One region of the Agrobacterium sp. 16-2014-1-2a genome, then DNA from elsewhere that is predicted to be linked to it. Evidence: predicted binding sites of a transcription regulator. Region 1 holds the regulator's gene; the other holds the start of a gene.
What was found. The regulator LexA, encoded in region 1, represses DNA repair genes until DNA is damaged. The targets are predictions, from matches to a motif close to TGTTCNNNNTGTGTTCNG.
Positions count from the first base shown of each region.

Region 2: a site for LexA is predicted at 8,256-8,273, ahead of ACQZ45_RS17055 (helicase-related protein). Genes of this name have one in related genera too.

Region 1 covers NZ_JBNWBX010000001.1:431,515-441,906, forward strand. Annotated here, with positions in the region: gene ACQZ45_RS02150 (SGNH/GDSL hydrolase family protein) at 1-274, opposite strand, end outside; gene ACQZ45_RS02155 (pyruvate dehydrogenase complex dihydrolipoamide acetyltransferase) at 287-1,657, opposite strand; gene ACQZ45_RS02160 (pyruvate dehydrogenase complex E1 component subunit beta) at 1,672-3,093, opposite strand; gene pdhA (pyruvate dehydrogenase (acetyl-transferring) E1 component subunit alpha) at 3,111-4,154, opposite strand; gene ACQZ45_RS02170 (FtsB family cell division protein) at 4,308-4,625, opposite strand; gene eno (phosphopyruvate hydratase) at 4,962-6,236, opposite strand; gene kdsA (3-deoxy-8-phosphooctulonate synthase) at 6,384-7,229, opposite strand; gene ACQZ45_RS02185 (VOC family protein) at 7,229-8,110, opposite strand; gene lexA (transcriptional repressor LexA) at 8,322-9,044, shown strand; gene ACQZ45_RS02195 (glutathione S-transferase family protein) at 9,484-10,167, shown strand; gene ACQZ45_RS02200 (ComEC/Rec2 family competence protein) at 10,184-10,392, opposite strand, start outside.
Region 2 covers NZ_JBNWBX010000005.1:229,294-239,685, forward strand. Annotated here, with positions in the region: gene leuS (leucine--tRNA ligase) at 1-2,347, shown strand, start outside; gene lptE (LPS assembly lipoprotein LptE) at 2,394-2,885, shown strand; gene holA (DNA polymerase III subunit delta) at 2,897-3,934, shown strand; gene fdxA (ferredoxin FdxA) at 4,021-4,359, opposite strand; gene ACQZ45_RS17050 (RNA-binding S4 domain-containing protein) at 4,518-4,934, opposite strand; gene ACQZ45_RS17055 (helicase-related protein) at 4,938-8,024, opposite strand; gene ACQZ45_RS17060 (ubiquinone biosynthesis hydroxylase) at 8,486-9,838, opposite strand; gene tesB (acyl-CoA thioesterase II) at 9,787-10,392, shown strand, end outside.

The sequences.
Region 1 (10,392 bases):
CGTTGGTGCCGAGCATGATGATGACCAGATCAAGCGGCGCGTGGCTGTGCAGAAGCGTCGGCAAGAGCCTTGCGCCGTTGCGATCGCAATCAGCGGTATGATCATCATAGGCGGTGGTTCGTCCACCCAGCCCTTCGTGAATCACCTTCACATCAGGCCCGAGCGCCTTTTGCAAGACGCTCGGCCAAAGATCGTCATGGCTGTGCCGGCCACCCGTTTCCGCATCTGATCCCCATGTCAGGGAATCGCCAAAGCAGAGGACCGACTTCACCATCTCACTCTCCGATCAAACCAGCATGCCCATCGGGTTTTCGATGTAGCGCTTGAAGGCGCCGATCAGTTCGGCTCCGAGCGCGCCATCGACGCAACGGTGGTCGGTAGAGAGCGTAACCGTCATGACATTGGCGATCTTGATCTCGCCGTTCTTCACGACAGCGCGCTCTTCACCCGCGCCGACTGCCAGAATGGTGGCGTGCGGCGGGTTGATGACGGCGGAGAAGCTCTTGACGCCCATCATGCCCATGTTGGACACGGCCGTCGTGCCGCCCTGATACTCCTCGGGCTTCAGCTTGCGCTCCTTGGCGCGCTTGCCGTAGTCCTTCATCTCGTTGGAGATGGTGGAGAGCGACTTCTCTTCCGCCTTGCGGATGATCGGCGTGATCAGGCCACCCGGAATGGAAACGGCAACGCCGACATCCGAATGCTTGTGCTTGACCATGTTGCTTTCCGTCCAGGAGACGTTGGCATCAGGCACATCGCGCAGCGCGAGAGCCAGCGCCTTGATGACCATGTCGTTTACCGAAAGCTTGTAGGCGGGCTTGCCGTCCTTTTCGGGAGCGGCGGCGTTGAGCTGGGCGCGCAGCGCCAGAAGCGTATCCAGTTCGCAATCCACGGAAACGTAGAAATGCGGAACGGTCTGCTTGGATTCGACCAGACGCTTGGCGATGACCTTGCGCATGCCGTCATGCGGCACCAGTTCGTAAGAACCGGGTTCGAACAGCTTGAGAACAGCTTCTTCGGACGGGCCCTTGGCAAGTGCGGCAGCCGGTGCGCCTGCGGATGCTGCGGCGGCAGGAGCTGCCTTCGCACCACCAGAAGCGGCGGCCTTTTCTACGTCTGTCTTGACGATACGGCCATGCGGGCCTGAACCGGACACGGCCGTGAGGTCGAGACCGGCTTCCTTTGCGAGACGACGGGCAAGCGGCGAAGCGAAGATGCGCTCGCCGGATTTTGCAACCGGCGCCGGGGTGGAAGGTGCGGAGGCCTGGTCGGCAGCTGGCTTTTCAGCCTTGGCCGTGGCGGCTTCTTCCTTTGGCGCTTCAGCCTTCGCAGCTTCCTGCTTCGGAGCCTCGGCTTTGGCCTGGGACGCGGCAGGAGCAGCATTGCCGCCCTTTGCTGCCTCAGCCACATCCTCGCCATCGGCGGCGAGGATAGCGATCAGGGCGTTGACCTTGACCGCTTCCGTGCCTGCGGGAACCACGAGCTTGGCGACCGTGCCCTCATCGACGGCTTCCACTTCCATGGTTGCCTTGTCGGTCTCGATCTCGGCGATCACGTCACCGGGTGCGACCTTGTCGCCTTCCTTGACCAGCCACTTGGCCAGATTGCCCTCTTCCATGGTGGGAGAAAGGGCAGGCATGGTGATGTTTATCGGCATCGAAACGCCTCCCCTTACTTGTAGCAGACGGTTTTGACAGCCTGAACGACTTCATCGACGTTCGGCAAAGCCAGCTTTTCGAGGTTTGCCGCGTAAGGCATCGGAACGTCTTTGCCGGCAATCGTCAGGATCGGCGCATCGAGATAATCGAAAGCGGCACGCATGACCTGGTTGGCGATGAAGTCACCAACCGATGACTGCGGGAAGCCTTCCTCGACGGTGACCAGACGACCGGTCTTCTTGACCGATTCGATGACGGTGGGCAGATCCATCGGACGGATGGTGCGAAGGTCGATCAGTTCGACGTCGATGCCGAGCTTTTCGAGTTCCGCAACAGCCTTGATTGCGTAGGTCATGCCGATGCCGAAGGAAACGATCGTCGCATCCTTGCCCTTGCGGTGAATGCGCGCCTTGCCGATCGGCAGCACGAAATCGTCGAGCTTCGGCACTTCGAAGCTCTGGCCGTAGAGAATTTCATTCTCAAGGAAGATGACCGGGTTCGGGTCACGGATGGCTGCCTTCAGGAGACCCTTGGCGTCCGCTGCCGTGTAGGGCATGACGACCTTGAGGCCCGGAATATGGCTGTACCATGCGGCGTAACATTGCGAGTGCTGAGCGCCAACGCGGGCAGCAGCACCCGAGGGGCCACGGAACACCATCGGCGCACCCATCTGGCCGCCCGACATGTAAAGCGTCTTCGCAGCCGAGTTGACGATCTGGTCGATCGCCTGCATGGCGAAGTTGAAGGTCATGAATTCGACGATGGGCCGCAGGCCCGTCATTGCCGCACCGACGCCGATACCGGCAAAACCGTGCTCGGTGATCGGGGTGTCGATAACGCGGCGCTCGCCGAATTCCTGCAACAGGCCTTGGGTAATCTTGTAGGCGCCCTGATATTCGGCGACTTCCTCACCCATGACGAAGACTTTTTCGTCGGCGCGCATTTCTTCGGCCATGGCGTCGCGCAGCGCTTCACGCACCGTCGTCATCACCATTTCGGTGCCTTCAGGAATATCCGGATCGGCAGCGACTTCGATCTTAGGTGCTGCCGGAACCTTTGCGGCTTCCTTGGCAGCGCTCGGCTCCTCGGATGCTTCGCGGGTCTTGCCGCCTGCGGCATCCGAATCGGAATTTGCAGCTTCAGCCTTCGGCTCTTCCTTCTTGGCGGAAGAAGAGATCTCGGCAGCGCTTTCGCCTTCCTGGATGAGAACGGCGATCGGCGTGTTGACCTTGACGCCTTCGGTGCCGGCGTCGATCAGCAGCTTGCCGATAACACCTTCATCCACAGCTTCCACTTCCATGGTCGCCTTGTCGGTCTCGATCTCGGCAATCACGTCGCCGGAAGTGACCTTGTCGCCTTCCTTTTTAAGCCATTTGGAAAGCGTGCCTTCCTCCATGGTCGGGGAAAGGGCGGGCATAAGAATTTCTACTGGCATGGGTTTCCCTTTCCCGATCAGAGCAGAATGTCGGTGTAGAGCTCGGATACATCCGGCTCTGGGTCGTTCTGGGCGAAGTCTGCGCTATCGGCGACGATATCACGGACATCCTTGTCGATGGCCTTGAGTTCGTCTTCGCTTGCCCAGCCCTGCTCCAGAAGCCGTGCCTTGACCTGCTCAATCGGGTCATGTTCGGAGCGCATCTTCTGCACTTCGTCTTTCGAACGGTATTTCGCCGGGTCGGACATGGAGTGACCACGGTAACGGTAGGTCAGCATTTCCAGAATGATCGGACCCTTGCCGGAGCGGCAATGTTCCAGCGCCTGATCGGCGGCTGCCTTTACGGCGCGCACATCCATGCCATCCACCTGGATGCCGGGAATGCCGAAGGACTGGCCGCGCAGCGAATAGTTCGACTGTGCGGTGGCGCGGGCGGTCGAGGTGCCCATGGCGTAACGGTTGTTTTCAACGATATAGATGATCGGCAGTTTCCAGAGAGCGGCCATGTTGAAGCTCTCGTAGACCTGACCCTGGTTGGCGGCGCCGTCACCGAAATAGGTCACGGAGACATTGTCGTTGCCGCGATATTTATTGGCGAAGGCAAGACCGGTTCCGAGCGAAACCTGCGCACCGACGATGCCGTGGCCGCCGTAGAAATGTTTCTCCTTGGAGAACATGTGCATCGAGCCGCCCTTGCCCTTCGACAGGCCGCCCTTGCGACCGGTCAATTCGGCCATGACGCCACGCGCGCTCATGCCCAGAGCCAACATATGGCCGTGGTCACGGTAAGCGGTGATGACCTGATCGCCTTCCTTCTGAGACATCTGCATGCCGACAACAACGGCTTCCTGACCGATGTAGAGGTGACAGAAACCACCGATGAAGCCCATGCCGTAAAGCTGACCGGCCTTTTCCTCGAAGCGACGGATGAGAAGCATCTCACGATAGGCGTGAAGCTCTTCTTCCTTCGAAAAGTCCGGGCTGTTCTTACCGGTGAATTCGCCTGCAGCCTTTGCCGTTGTCTTTCGGCCGGATACGGACGCGGTTTTTCGCGGCGCCATTCATCCCTCCCTGAGTTGTCGTTTGAATGGATAGATTGGCGCGTACCATATGCAAGAAAATGCCATGCAGCAATGCTTTAAACGCATGGCACATATTCATGCTAAAGTGCTGTGAATAAATCACAAATCATTAATTAACTTGATTTCGGTTAATTAGAAGTAGGTATTCATGATGACAATTTCGTCCGTACGGGACATATTCAACTGATAACGGGAAATCTCGTCAATCATGTCACGTTCGAGAGAACCGTCGCTCAATAATTCGACCTGCCGCTCCAGCGCAACGCGCGCCTGCGTCAGCTTGGCAAGCTCTGCCGTTCTGGCAATACGCTGCCGCTCCAGCCGCTCCGTCGCCTGAAGGCCGAAGTCGCCGTGGATGGAATGATACCCGAAATAGGAAAGAAAAGCGATCGTAATGGCCGGAACGATCAAACGGCCGAATCGTCTCTTTTTATGATGTCTGGTCCACATGCCGGAGAGAAGCCTTAAAACGCATAATGTGAGTCTCGAGACTAATGCGGATTGTTTAACTATCCGTTGACCTTAAATTCCGGGCGACTGATAGACGCAAAAAAGCCCGCCAGAGGCGGGCTAATAATGACGACGATATCAGAGAGAGTTCGTTATGCCGAGCGTGATCCGGCATCAAGCCACAGCGCGTCTTCGCCGTGAAAAGAGTCCTTTCAACCCAGGGACCTGGGCTGACTGAACCCCGGATCAACTCGGGAGTGAGCAGTGCGGATAAACCGCCCATCCCTGAGACTGGCCCGCCAGGCGGCGGGCCATATCGCGAAACCCGAACGCGGATTATCCGCGCAGGATCGAACGGCCGGCGTAAGCAGCCTGCGGGCCCAGCATTTCTTCAATGCGGATAAGCTGGTTGTACTTTGCGAGCCGGTCGGAACGGGCAAGCGAGCCGGTCTTGATCTGACCGCAGTTGGTTGCGACCGCGAGATCGGCGATGGTGGAATCTTCCGTTTCGCCCGAACGGTGCGACATGACGGCGGTGTAACCTGCCTTGTGCGCCGTTTCGACTGCGTCCAGCGTCTCGGAAAGCGAACCGATCTGGTTGACCTTGACGAGGATGGAGTTGGCGACACCCATCTTGATACCGTCGCGAAGGCGGGCGGAGTTGGTGACGAAAAGATCGTCGCCCACCAGCTGGCACTTGTTGCCAATGAGATCGGTCAGCGCCTTCCAGCCATCCCAGTCGTCTTCAGCCATGCCGTCTTCAACGGAGATGATTGGATATTTCGCGACGAGTTCGGCCAGGTATTCGGCCTGCTCGATCGGCGAACGGGTCTTGCCTTCGCCTTCATAAACGTAATTGCCGTTCTTGAAGAATTCGGTCGCCGCACAGTCGAGACCGATGAACATGTCGTCGCCTGGACGGTAGCCAGCCTTTTCGATCGACTTCATGATGAAATCGAGTGCTGCCGGCGCGCTTTCGAGACCCGGTGCAAAACCGCCCTCATCGCCGACATTGGTGTTGTGGCCCTGTGCGGACAGTTCTTTTTTCAGCGTATGGAAGACTTCGGAGCCCATGCGCACGGCTTCGCGAATGTTTTCTGCACCGACCGGCAGGATCATGAATTCCTGGAAGTCGATGGGGTTATCGGCATGCGCGCCGCCGTTGATGATGTTCATCATCGGAACCGGCAGCAGATGCGCGTTCGGGCCGCCGACATAACGGTAAAGCGGCAGGCCGGAGGCTTCAGCGGCAGCCTTCGCAACGGCGAGCGACACGCCGAGGATGGCGTTGGCGCCGATGCGCGACTTGTTCGGCGTGCCGTCGAGCGCGATCATCATCTGATCGATCTGGATCTGGTTTTCAGCGTCGAAACCGCCAATCGCGTCGAAGATTTCTGTATTGACGGCTTCGACCGCCTTTTCCACGCCCTTGCCGAGATAACGCTTGCCGCCATCGCGCAGCTCAACCGCCTCATGCGCGCCGGTGGAGGCGCCGGAGGGAACGGCGGCACGGCCCATGGAGCCGTCTTCGAGATAAACGTCGACTTCAACGGTCGGATTGCCGCGGCTGTCGAGAATTTCGCGCGCGATGATATCGGTAATGGCAGTCATGGTCTCTCCCTTGGGAATGGAACAGATATTTTCCGTCGCCTGTCTTAGACGATGGCGAAGAAATTACAATGACGGTGGGCAGCGGAAACGGCCCGCCCGCCATTAAAATCGATTGGCACAAAAGTGCCCGCCGTCACGGTCAGCCGATCAGGCTTTCGTAATCGCGTCGAAAGCCAGAAGCTTTTCGAGCAGTTTCGGCATGTCCTTCAGGTGGACCATGTTAGGGCCGTCTGACGGCGCATTGTCCGGATCCTCATGCGTCTCGATGAAGAGGCCGGCCACGCCAACCGCAACGGCCGCACGCGCCAACGTCTCGACGAATTCGCGCTGGCCACCTGTGGAGCCGCCCTGCCCGCCCGGTTGCTGCACCGAATGGGTGGCATCGAACACGACAGGTGCGCCGAGCGCTGCCATGATCGGCAAAGAGCGCATGTCGGAAACCAGCGTGTTGTAACCGAAGGACGCACCGCGCTCGCACAACATCACATTCGGATTGCCGCTCTCATTGAGCTTGGCAAGCACGTTCTTCATGTCCCAGGGCGCCAGAAACTGGCCTTTCTTGACGTTGATGACGCGGCCGGTTTTGGCGGCAGCAACGAGAAGATCGGTCTGGCGGCTGAGGAACGCCGGAATCTGCAGCACGTCCACTACCTCGGAAACGATGGCGCATTGCTCTTCCGTGTGGATGTCGGTCAGAAGAGGAAAACCGAATTCCTTTTTGAGATCGGCAAAAACCTGCATCGCGTTATCCAGGCCGATGCCGCGTTTTCCGGAAAGCGAAGTGCGGTTCGCCTTGTCGAAAGAAGACTTGTAGACAAGCCCTACTCCCAGCTTGTCGCAAAGCTCCTTCAGGACGCCAGCGATCATGAAGGCATGTTCGCGGCTTTCCATCTGGCAGGGACCGGCAATCAGCGAAAACCGCTCGGTATTCGAGAAGGAAACCTTGCTGGCGCCGTCGCCGGCAGTGACTTTAAGATTGTTCGTAACGCTCATCATTTTTCCTCGAAGGCGAAGGCAACACCCTGACCGGGTGCTGCGGGCACCACCAGACGGCCGTCCGCTTTTGCGCAGGACACGCCATTAGCAGCAAGCACCGCCTCTGTCACGGCAAGATCGTGTGACGAAAAGACGATGCCCGCGCCGCGCAATCCGCATTCGTTGCCATCCTGAGCATTCAGGGTCTGCCCGCCGAAAGGCGGTTTTCCGGTCAATCTGATGCTGGCATTGCCGGTCGCGAAAACCATATCACCGCCCGGAGACCTTTTGCCTTCACAGCCAAACACTGTCTCGATCAGGCCCGCCACCTTCATATTGCCGCCGGAAAACAGGACGATTTCACTCAGGCCGGTGACACCATTGGCGTGGCGCTCCAGCATGGTGCGATCGCCCGGAAGGGCTTGAAGCCGTTGACAACTGAACAAAAAGAAATCCGCGGCCGCCCCGCTTGCAGCAAAAGCCAGCCGGAACGCCGCCTCGCCTTGCGAGCCATCCGGCATACGAACAGGCCGCGAAAACTCGAACACATCGCCCGCCGAAAGGCCGGCTGCCCGAAACCGCTCATGGTCAACCAAGGCGTCTTCAGTCCTGGCGACAAGAGCCGAAAAACCCTCCTGCCCGTCCCGTTGCCGGAAGGCCACATCCCTGCCGGTGAACACATCACCCCTCTCTATTGACGCATTATATTTAGCCGAATCAGCAATTGCGAGCGGCTCCAGATAGGTGCCATCGGCGAAAAATACGCAGGCATTTTGGGTGCCGAAAGGATGCAGAGCCTCCGGCGCAACCGTAAAGCCAAGACTGACGAGGCGCTTCACGGCGACGCCTATGACTTCCACGGGCAAAACGAGATGGTCAACGCTATAGGGTTTCGTCATGAAAATGTATCCTGCTGGCCTTCCGCCCGGAGCATGTCGGGACGGTTTTGACCGCACAAAAGCACAATTGCGTGCTATGAGGCAAATCATCACAGCAACAGATGGCACCTTCACGAAATTTTAGGGGATTGCAGAACACATATGGAACATATAGTGTTCGTTCTGTATTTGTTTCGCGACTTCCACTACGATTCTAAAGGGTGTTTTCCTCATGCTCACGCGCAAACAGCAGGAATTGCTTCTCTTCATTCATGAACGAATGAAAGAGTCCGGCGTGCCGCCCTCCTTCGATGAAATGAAGGACGCACTCGATCTTGCTTCGAAATCCGGCATCCACCGCCTGATAACCGCTCTCGAAGAGCGCGGGTTCATTCGTCGGCTACCAAATAGAGCTCGGGCGCTGGAAGTCATCAAGCTGCCCGAGGCTTATACGCCGGGTGCAAGGCCGCAGCGCGGCTTTTCGCCAAGCGTTATCGAAGGCAGCCTTGGCAAGCCCAAAACGCCGGAACCGGCCCCTGCCCCCAAGACGCCGGCCAACGATCTGGGCGGGGCTGTCACCGTGCCGGTCATGGGCCGCATCGCTGCGGGCGTGCCAATTTCCGCCATCCAGAACAACACCCATGATGTGGCAGTGCCAGTAGACATGCTTGGCACGGGCGAACATTACGCGCTTGAGGTCAAGGGTGATTCGATGATCGAGGCCGGCATTTTCGACGGCGACACAGTCATCATCCGCAACGGCAACACCGCCAATCCCGGGGACATCGTTGTGGCTCTGGTGGATGACGAGGAAGCCACGCTGAAGCGCTTCCGCCGCAAGGGAGCCTCCATTGCGCTCGAGGCGGCAAACCCAGCCTATGAGACCCGTATCTTCGGGCCCGACCGGGTTAAAATTCAGGGCAAACTGGTGGGGCTGATCCGCCGCTACCATTGATCTTATCGAACCGAACGTATTCACTTTATAATAGGCGTCATCGTGAAGATGGCGCCTATATTGGGTTTGGCTTTTTCCAAACGTGGCGGGCTTTTGCGGGTGCACGAGGATATGCGCCATCCAGCCTATGCGCGTTGCCCTTTCTAAACTGAGTTCCTGCTCCATAAAGATGCTTCGGTTTCGCTACAGGCGTGGTGGCGAATGGGCTGCTCGCTGTAATTGTCGAAGCGATCCCATCCGCTGTTTTTTAGCGACGTTGTTCTGTCGTGTTGCACAGTCAGTTTTAGTCGTCACCAAAGGGTGACTTATCGCAAGGCGCGCTCTCAGCGGCCCCACATCACCATTCATCAACGGCGTTTATGGGAGCCATGGATAATTTTCGATATTCCGTGAACGCTTGGCAGGTGTAGAAATACGCGTCATATCCGGGAGATACGCCATGTACGATCTTTATATAGCCAACAAGAACTATTCTTCATGGTCGCTGCGGCCGTGGGTATTGATGCGCACGCTCGGTATCGCCTTCGATGAAAAGCTCATTCCGTTCGGCGAAGGCGTCTCTTTCTCCTCCTTTTCGCCGACGGGCAAGGTGCCCTGCCTGGTCGACGAGGGTATGACGGTTTGGGAAACGCTTTCGATCGTCGAATATCTTGCCGAAAGACACCAGGGTGTCTGGGCAAGCGACAAGCATGCGAGGGCCTGGTCGCGTTCGGCCGCAAGTGAGATGCATGCCGGCTTTTCCTCGCTGCGCAATCTCTATCCCATGTCGGTGGGCATTCGGGTCAAACCCAGGGGCGGCGATGCCGGACTTAAGGCCGATATAAAGCGGATCGATGCGTTGTGGAGCGAGGGTCTTACAAAATTCGGCGGGCCATATCTTGCCGGTCAAAAGTTCACGGCGGTCGATGCTTTCTTCTGCCCGGTTGCATTCCGTTTCCAGACCTATGGCAGCGCGGATCTTTCGCCAGCAGCGAAAGCCTATTGCGACCTGCTGCTCGCCCTGCCTGCCATGCAAGAATGGTACGAGGCCGGTTTGAAGGAGAGCTGGCGCGACGCTGGTCATGAAGAGGAAGTTGGCGGGATCGGCGAATTGACTGAAGATTTGCGCGCCAAGGCCCGATGATCCATGCTGGCGGCAGTCATTGCGACGCCGCCAGCAGCCGGATGATGGGCTGCGGCAGATCACGGTCGAAACGTCCGCTTTTCCAGTCGTAATAACGGTGCTGGCTCCAGGGCCTGTCCGTTCCGGCGATTGCGGCGCGCAGCCCGCTCACCACACCCTCCTCCCTCTTGTCAGCAAAATCTATTTCCACAGAACCGAGACGCCGCAAGATGTCACGGCTGAGCA
Region 2 (10,392 bases), on a different contig from region 1:
GGTTCACCCGAAGGACTGGACCTATCAGAACATCGCCACCATGCGTGGCCAGCTGAAATCCATGGGCCTGTCGCTGGACTGGACCCGCGAATTTGCGACTTGCGATGTGGAATATTACCACCGCCAGCAGGCGCTGTTCGTCGATTTCATGGAAAAGGGTCTGGTCTACCGCAAGCAGTCCAAGGTGAACTGGGATCCGGTCGACCATACCGTTCTGGCCAATGAGCAGGTCATAGACGGCCGCGGCTGGCGCTCCGGCGCGCTGGTCGAACAGCGCGAATTGACGCAGTGGTTCTTCCGAATCACCGATTTCAGCCAGGATCTGCTGGACGAGCTGGACACGCTGGATCAGTGGCCGGAAAAAGTGCGCCTGATGCAGAAGAACTGGATCGGCCGCTCCGAAGGCCTGTCGCTGCGCTGGCAGACCGTTGCTGGCACAGTGCCGGAAGGCTTTGGCGACATAACCGTTTATACCACGCGTCCCGACACCCTGTTCGGCGCATCCTTCCTGGCAATCGCCGCCGACCATCCGCTGGCAAGAGAGCTGTCGGAGAAGAACCCTGATATTGCCGAGTTCTGCGACGAGTGCCGCCGCCATGGCACGTCTCTCGCAGCGCTGGAAACAGCGGAAAAGAAGGGTATCGATACCGGCGTCAAGGTCGTGCATCCGCTGGACCCGACGTGGGAACTGCCGGTCTATGTCGCCAACTTCGTGCTGATGGACTACGGCACCGGCGCGATATTCGGCTGCCCTTCGGGTGACCAGCGCGATCTGGATTTCGCCCGTAAATACGATTTGCCGGTGGTGGCCGTCGTTGCGCCGGAAGGCCCCGACGCCGCCAGCTTCACCATTGAAGACGTCGCCTTCACCGATGATGGCGTGATGATCAACTCCGGCTTCCTGAACGGCATGAACACGACTGACGCCTTTGAGGCGGTCGTGCAGAAGCTCTCTGCCCAGACGCTGGGCAACACGCCGCAGGCCGAGCGCAAGGTCAATTTCCGCCTGCGCGACTGGGGCATTTCCCGCCAGCGTTACTGGGGTTGCCCGATACCCGTCATCCATTGCGAAGTCTGCGGCGTAGTTCCGGTTCCGAAGAAGGACCTGCCGGTCAAGCTGCCCGACGACGTGACCTTCGACGTGCCCGGCAACCCACTGGATCGCCACCCCACATGGCGTCACGTTGCCTGCCCGCAATGCGGCCATGACGCACGCCGTGAAACCGACACGATGGACACATTCGTCGATTCCAGCTGGTACTACACGCGCTTCACCGCGCCTTGGGAAGATGAGCCGACGGATCCGAAGGTCGCAAACCACTGGCTGCCGGTGGACCAGTATATCGGCGGCATCGAGCATGCTATTCTGCACTTGCTCTATTCGCGCTTCTTCACCCGCGCCATGCGCGAGACCGGCCATGTCGGCGTCAAGGAGCCCTTCAAGGGCCTGTTCACGCAGGGCATGGTTGTGCACGAGACCTACAGCCACGGTGAAGGCCTGACCCGTGAATGGGTAGCGCCCGCCGACCTGCGCATCGAAGAGACTGACGGTGCCCGCCGGGCATTCCTCTTGTCCTCCGGTGCGGAAGTTAAGATCGGCTCGATCGAGAAGATGTCGAAGTCGAAGAAGAACGTGGTCGACCCGGATGATATCATCGCATCCTATGGTGCGGATACCGCTCGCTTCTTCGTCCTGTCGGATTCCCCGCCCGACCGCGACGTCATCTGGTCCGAAGCCGGTGTGGAAGGCTCAAACCGCTTCGTACAGCGCGTCTGGCGTATCATCGGCGAAGTCGCGACCGAACTGAAGAGCGTCACGCCGAAGCCCGCGAGCGAGGGCGAGGGCCTGGCAGTATCCAAGGCGGCCCACAAGACGCTGAAGGCCGTTCAGGAGGATCTGGACAAGCTTGCCTTCAACAAGGCGATCGCCCGCATCTACGAACTGGTCAACGCGCTCGCAGCTCCGCTGGCGGATGTCGCGGCTGGTGGCAAGCCTGATGACGTCAAGGCGGCGGCGCGTGATGCCGTCGAAATCCTCATTCGCATCATTGCCCCCATGACGCCGCATCTGGCCGAAGAATGCTGGTCGGCGCTGGGCAACGAAGGTCTCGTCGCCCAGACGCCGTGGCCAACTTTTGTACCCTCGCTGGTCGAGGAAAACGATGTGGTCATGCCTGTTCAGGTCAACGGCAAGAAGCGCGGCGAATTGACAATCGCGCGCGATGCGGATCAAGATGCGGTCCGAGCGGCTGCCCTTGCGCTGGATGCCGTCAAATCCATTCTTGCCGGTGGCGAGCCCAAAAAAGTCATCGTGGTTCCGCAGAGGATTGTGAACATTGTTGTCTGACGTTTTTTCGAGATGGAGCCGCGTTGCGGCAGCAGTTTCCGTCGTGATGATGGCCGGTCTTCTGGCAGGCTGCCAGGTCCGCCCGCTTTACGGCGAGGCTTCCGGAACCAAGGAGAGACTGGCGGCTGTCAGCATCTCGAATGCCGGCGACCGCATAACGCAGGAAGTGCGCAATCAGCTGATCTTCCTGGTGTCCGGCGGTGCGGGTGAACCGGCTACGGCTCAGTACAACGTCAAGTTATCCGTAAGCTCGAGCGCCACGTCCACGGAAGTCGAGAACTACGATCTGACGACCCGTACCAACAGCAATTATAACGGCCCTTACCCAGGCCGTGTTGTGATGAACGGTAATTACGTCCTGACGCGTATTTCCGACGGCCAGATCCTGCGCTCCGCGCGGCGTAGCGTAACGGCGCAGGTGGATCTGCCACAGCAGGAATTCGCCAAGATCAGGGCGATCCGCGACGCAGAAAACCGTGCGGCCCGGGAACTGGCTGAAATCATCCGTACCGATATCGCTGCCACCCTTGGCCGCTGAGAGCGGCGGCCGTGGCAGAGATAAAATCGCATGAATTTGAGCGCTTCGCCGAAAATCCGGCGGAGCGCTTTCGCGTTTTCGTGCTCTACGGCCCGGATCGCGGCCTCGTGTCGGAGCGGGCCAACCTCATCGCCAAAAAGACCGGCATTGACCCGGATGACGCCTTTGCATCGTTGAAGCTGAGCGCATCCGACCTGCAGGGCGATCCCGGCCGCCTTCTCGACGAAGTGAACGCCATCGGCCTTTTCGGCGGCGAAAAACTCGTCTGGATCAAAAGTGCCTCGGCTGAAAAGGCGCTGGTGGATGCTCTCCAGATTCTGGCTGAGACGCCGCCCGAAGCCAGCTTCCTCATCATCGAGGCCGGCGACATTAAAAAAGGCACGGGCCTGCGCAAGATCGCAGAACCCGCTCGCTCTATCGCAGCAATCCCGTGTTATGCGGATGACGCCCGTTCGTTGAATGCGTTGATCGATCAGGAACTGTCTGCCGACAATCTGCGCATTGCCCCTGCCGCACGGCAGAGGCTGATCGAGCAGTTGGGCGGCGACCGGATTGCCTCGCGCAACGAGATCCGCAAGCTTGCGCTCTATTGCCGTGGCGCAGAGGTGATCGAGGAAGATGATGTGCTGGCAATCATCGGCGATGCCAGCACGGTTTCGGCTGACGACGCCGTCGATGCCATCCTGAAGGGCGACAGAAACGCCTTTTTCCACGCGACCCAGAAGATCGTCTCGTCGAAGACGCCGATCTTTCTCGTGCTTCAGGGATGCCTCAAGCAATTTCAGTTGCTGGATCAGATGCGCGCCGAAATGGATGAGAAAAAGCAGCAGGCCGGGCAGGTCATGCAAACGCTTGGACGCCACATCCATTTTCGCAGGAAACCGGTTATCGAAAGGGCGTTGCGAACCTGGCAGCCAGCGGCGATCGCCCGTGAGATGAACCGCCTGCAAGCGGCCATATTGCAAAGCCGCCAGCGCCAAAGCCTGGAAGACAGCGTGGCGCTTTTGACCCTGCTATCGACCACATTGCAATCAGGCCGCGGCGGATAACTCGCTGAAGATCGGCAAAAAGCCCTCACGCTGACGCTGCGAGGGCTTTTAAAATCATGATACCAAGGACACCAGTCGTTGAGAACTCAGTCGCCCTTACCCGGCTCGGCAGAGAAATAAAGCTCGAGCTTGCCTGTCACGCCATCCATTTCCTTGGCTTCCGGCAAGGGGTCGCGCTTGATGGTGATATTCGGCCAGATCGCCGCATATTCCGTATTCAGCTTCAGCCACTTGTCGAGACCCGGCTCAGTGTCAGGCTTGATCGCTTCGGCAGGACATTCCGGTTCGCACACACCACAATCGATGCATTCGTCAGGATTGATAGCGAGGAAATTTTCACCCTCGTAAAAGCAGTCGACAGGGCAGACTTCAACGCAATCGGTGTATTTGCAGCGGATGCAATTGTCGGTCACGACATATGTCATGATGAACTCCAGAATATGCAGGCCGGGTCTGTGGGCTTCGGAACACAAGCCGTCGCCCGGAATTCAGACAGCGCAATTTTGCAAGTGAGGTAATGCCTTTGCCTTCAGATAGCAAGGATAAACAATTCTGAAAAACCGCTAAGACTTGAAGGTTTATTCTATTCTTTGTTTCCGTCGCTGTCCGACAGGAACCTGTCGAGCGCCCTGCGCTCTTTTTTGGTGGGGCGACCGCTTCCCGGCTGACGTATCGCCTGCTCCAGCGGGCTCAGCCTGTCGGAAGGCTCGCGCGGCGGCGTCAGATCGTCGTAGAGAAGTTTGGCCTCTTCATAGGGCCCGCGCCGCTCGCCCCCGGATTTGACGACAAGCACCTTGTCCATGCGCTCGAAACCGATATCGAGCCTGTCACCAGCCTTTACCAGATAGCTGGGCTGGCGAATGGAGACACCGTTGACCTTGACCTTGCCCGACTGAATGTAGCTCTGGGCAAGTGAACGGGATTTGGCCATGCGGGCAAAGAACAGCCACTTGTCCAGACGCTGGCGCGTGCTTTCGAGTGGCTGTTCGTTGCTCCCCATAGCTTACTTCTTCAGCTGCTCCTTGAGAGCAGCAAGCTTGGCGAAGGGCGAATCCGGATCGATCGGCTTTTCCTTACGCGGCGGCTTGGCTTCGAAACGCTGCTGACCCTGCGGTTTCCCGCCACGGTCATTGCGGTCCGGCCTGTCCTTGCGCTCCCCGCGATCCTGACGATCATTATTGCGGTTGTTGCCACGGTCGGGACGTCCGCCATCACGCTTGCGCTCGCCGTCACCGCCACGATTGGCAGCCTCGCGATTTGCTCCGTCACGATTATCGCGACGGCCTTCGCCACGACGTTCACCCTGTTCGCGTGGCGCCTGATCGCGACCCTCGCCACGGCCTTGACCGCGATTGCCGGGACGACGGTTTTCACCACGCTGGTTTTCGTTGCGACCACCCGGACGCCAAAGAAGAACAGGCTTCGGCTCGGCAGCCTCGGCGCTTTCCGTCGGCGCAGCCTCGCTAACAGCAGCCTCTTGGCCCACAGCTTCCGCAACCGGCGCTTCTTCAGCAGCTTCGACAGTCGTCGTCTCGGGAACCTGCTCTTCCGAAGCCGGTTCCTCGTGTTCGGTCTCTGCGCTCTCGTCTTCCGTCACCGCTTCAGAAGCGGCCGGAGCGGCAGCACCGGTCTGGTTGGCGAGGAAGGCCTGCGCCTCTTCCGCCGTTACCTGATCGGCACGATAACCGAGACCCTTGAGGATTTCTTCCATGTCGTCGAGCGTTGCGCCGAGAATGGAAAGCATTGCGGTCGTCGTCGTGAAACGGCGGCCGTCATAAGCGCCTTCCGGACGCGGCTGCTGACCGGGCTTCCACTGCAACAGCGGACGGATGAGATCGGCCAGACGCTCGAGAATGTCGATACGCACGGCGCGCTTTCCGAGGAAACGGAAACCGGCGAGCTTGTAGAACATCCGCTCGAAGGTCGGGTCCGTCACGACAGAGGTGCGACCGGCGGCCAGCACCGGAATGAGATCGCCGTAACCCGGCTTGCCGAGACCATCGTTCTTCAGCGCCCAGAGCAGCGTGACAAGCTCCGCCGGAGCGGGCTTGAGAAGCGCGGGCAGGAAGACGTGATAGGCGCCGAAACGCACGCCGTAGCGGCGCATGGAGGCACGCGCATCCTGATCCAGCGACTTCACGTCTTCGGTGACGTCACGGCGGAACAGGACACCGAGATTTTCGACCAGCTGGAACGCCAGCCCCTTCGCCAGACCCTGAAGGTCTTCGGCGCGCGAAATATCGTCCAGCGGCTTCAGCACGGTCGCAATCTGATGATTGACGAAACGTTCGACGCGCGCCAGCGCATGATCGCGGGCATTGCCGCTCAACTGCTCGTCGGCAAAGAGGATCACGCGCGGCTTCATGATATTGTCGCCTGCCGAAAGGCGGGCCACCGGTTCGCCCAACCAGCGAACCAGACCATCGGAGCTCAAAGCGAGATCACCGTTTCCGCTGGCGTGCAGACGCGCGGCACGCGCCTCGTATTCGAGCGCGAGCGCCTTCTGCGCAGCAGCCTGCACGGCCTTCTGATCCGGCCCTTCCATTCCCGGCACCGGCGTGAACCGGAACCCGGCCAACTGGCCGACGTGATGTCCTTCTACGAAGACATCACCATTTACACTGATTTCAGCTTCAAGCATCGCATTCTCTCTCAGGCGCCTCATGAGCACAGATGTCCTGCGATCAACAAAGCGTTTCGTCAACCTTTCATGTAGAGCATCGGACAATCGATCTTCGATTTCCCGCGTCTTTTCTTGCCAGTGTGTCGGATCGGCAAGCCATCCTGGGCGGTTCGATACATAAGTCCATGTTCTGATCTGCGCAATCCTTGCAGACAAGGTATCGATCTCTCCATCGGTACGATCGGCGCGGCGCACCTGTTCGCCCATGAAATCTTCATTCACCGTGCCACGTTTTACCAGATCGAAATAGAGCGTTGAGATCAGATCAGCATGTTGAGCGGGCGCAATACGGCGATAATCCGGAAGCGCGCAGGCCTCCCAGAGTTTTTCCACCCGCGCCTCCGTCGTCGCCACGTCGATGATTTCAGGGTAGCGCGACAGATATTCGAGCGCCTGCTGGTCGATCGCCGGCAAGGCCCGTGACAGTCCCTGGATCGCCGGGGCGGCTTCGAGGCTCAGACGCAGATTGGTGATGGAGGAAAAATCGAAATTTTTCGTCCGCCATTGCAGCACCTTCACCGAGTCGAACTGATGGGTTTCGATACGCTCCACCAACTCGTCGTCAAATGGATCGACGCGCCCCGTCACGCCAAAGGTGCCATCGCGAAGATGGCGGCCGGCGCGGCCGGCGATCTGGCCGATCTCGCCCGGATTGAGATTGCGGAACTGATAGCCGTCGAACTTGCGGTCCTGCGCAAAGGCGACATGATCGACATCGAGGTTGAGACCCATGCCGATGGCATCAGTCGCCACGAGATATTCGACGTCGCCGGACTGGTAGAGCCCCACCTGGGCGTTGCGCGTACGCGGCGAAAGCGCGCCCATCACAACGGCTGCGCCACCACGCTGGCGACGCACCAGCTCGGCAATGGCATAGACCTCTTCCGCCGAAAAGGCGACGATTGCCGTGCGTTGCGGCAGGCGGGTTATCTTCTTCTGGCCCGCATAAAAAAGCTGCGACAGGCGCGGACGTTCGACCACGGTAATTCCCGGCAGCAGCTTTTCGAGGATCGGGCGCATCGTGCCCGCACCCAGAAGCAGCGTTTCCTCCCGCCCGCGCAGATGCAGCACGCGGTCGGTAAAGATATGCCCGCGCTCCAGATCACCGGCCAGCTGCACTTCATCGATGGCGACGAATGCGGCCGTTGTCTCGCGCGGCATGGCTTCCACCGTGCAGACGGAATATTTGGCTTTAGGAGGGGCGATCTTTTCTTCGCCGGTTATCAGCGCCACATTCGGCGCGCCCACCTTTTCGACAAGACGGGTATAGACCTCACGCGCCAGAAGGCGCAGCGGAAGGCCGATGACACCGTTGCCATGTGCCACCATGCGCTCGATGGCGTAATGGGTCTTGCCGGTATTGGTGGGGCCGAGAACGGCCGTGACACCGCGGCCGCTCAGGATCATGGGGCGAAAATTCAACGTACTATCCGTGAATCGACTTCATCTGCTTGCTGTACCGCCCGCCATTCACTGATACGGGCCGCACACGCAACACACATGGCAACGCCCGCCGACAAAGGCAATAGGCCTTGTCCGCAAAGTGGTAACAGGTCCTTCCCCGCCGGAATTTTCCTTTTTGATTCAGATACTTGAAATATTAAAAAGAATCCGGCGAAACCGGAATTGATTCGGATACGGAACAGTCTGCGAACGAATCGAATACGAATCGCTGACTCCAATGGATTCAGCTTTTGTTCTCCGCAACATCTGGTTGGCAGATGCCTGCCCTATACCAGATTGTGAATCCGGGTAAGTCCTTGTCCGGATTCAGCTTTGCGGCACCGGCTTCCGGCGGAAAACACCGGAATCGACTGTCAAGCGGCAATCGCTGGAAAGCCGCTCCGGCACAGGCAGGAACGGCAGTATCAGAGCGCCTCGCCGGCAAGCAGGCGCGGCGCGCCCGCATCTGTCGTGCCGGCAGCCTGACCGATGAAATAGGATTTCAGACCCGGCAAACGATCGACCACACCCAGACCGAAATCACGCATGACGCGAATGGGACCGACATCATTGGAGAAAAGCCGGTTCAGCACATCCGTCGTCACGCCCATCCGCAACGTGTCGAAACGCCGCCAGGACTGGTAACGGTCGAGAACGTTGAGAGAGCCGATATCAATGCCGAGACGGTCGGCCTCGACCACGGTTTCGGCCAGTGCCGCAACATCCTTGAAGCCGAGATTGAGGCCCTGACCGGAAATCGGGTGAATTCCATGCGCCGCATCGCCGGCAAGTGCAAAACGTGGCGCGACGAAGGAACGCGCCAACGTCAAGCCCAGTGGAAAGGCGCGACGGGGACCGACGGGACAGACCGGACCGAGCTTGTGGCCGAACCGGCGTTCAAGTTCCTCCTCGAACACCAGATCGTCGGCAGCAACCAGCCTGTCGGCATCGGCCGTACGTTCGGTCCAGACAAGCGAGGAGCGGTTCCCTTTCAAGGGAAGCACGGCGAAAGGCCCCGACGGCAGAAAATGTTCCTCCGCGCAGCCCTCATGCGGCCGCTCGTGTTCAACGGTGGTGACGATCCCGGACTGATCGTAATTCCAGTGCACGGTTTTTATTCCTGCCATATCCCGCAAAGCCGAGCGGACCCCATCGCAGGCTATGAGCAGTCGCGCCTCAAGCGACGAGCCGTCGGAAAGTGAAATAGCCGTCGATTGCGGGCCGGCGGAAAAGCCGGAAACACTGAGACCATGGCGGATTTCGACGCCGAGGCGCTCACACAGGCCTCGCAGCGCACCCACCATCGCGACATTCGGGACCATATGAGCGAAGGGCCTGCCCTCCTCCACCGCGCCGTCAAATGTCAAAAACACCGGGCGAACCGGATCGGCGGTCTTCGAATCGGTGACGATCATCTTGTGGATCGGCTGGGCCTCCGGCTCGATCTCGTTCCATATGCCGAAAACGTCGAGCATACGCGTGGCCGCCGCGATAATGGCGGAGGCGCGGACGTCCTTCTTCCAGACATCCTCGGGAGCGGCTTCAACCACCTGCACATTAAGATGTCCGGCTGCCTGCTTAATTGCGACAGCAACGGAAAGGCCGACATAACCGCCGCCTGCCACCACCACGTCCAGCATCGCGCTTCTCCTCAAATCTTGTGCACGCATCATCGGCGCACTATAGACCATGTGACGTCTTCCTACAGCCGGAGCAGGCCGAAAAAATGTCGCATCCCTCGCAAACGTCAGATCCGATGGCCAATCTGATCTCCACACTCGATCTCGAGAAGCTGGAAGAAAACCTGTTTCGGGGTGAAAGCCCGCAAATCGGCTGGCAGCGCGTTTTCGGCGGCCAGGTCATCGCGCAGGCATTGATCGCAGCTCAACGAACCGTGGATGACGACCGTTTCGTTCATTCACTGCATTCCTATTTCATGCGCCCCGGCGACCCGCTGGTGCCCATCCTCTACCAGGTGGAACGCATTCGCGACGGTGCAAGCTTCTGCACCCGGCGCGTGGTCGCCATCCAGCATGGCAAGGCGATCTTCTCCATGTCGGCGTCGTTCCAGATCGTCGAGGACGGCTTCGATCATCAGATAAGAATGCCGGATGTGACGCCGCCCGAAAGGCTGATGAGTGAAGATGAGATGCAGGCGGCCTTCCTCGCCAACGCACCCGCTTCGATCCGAAAATACTGGAGCAACAAGCGCCCGATAGAGATCCGGCCGGTTTCGCTGACCCACTATATTTCGAAGGAAAAGCTGGAACCGCAGCAGGATATCTGGGTTCGCGCTGTCGGCGATGTGCCGGACGATCCACGTTTCCAGTCA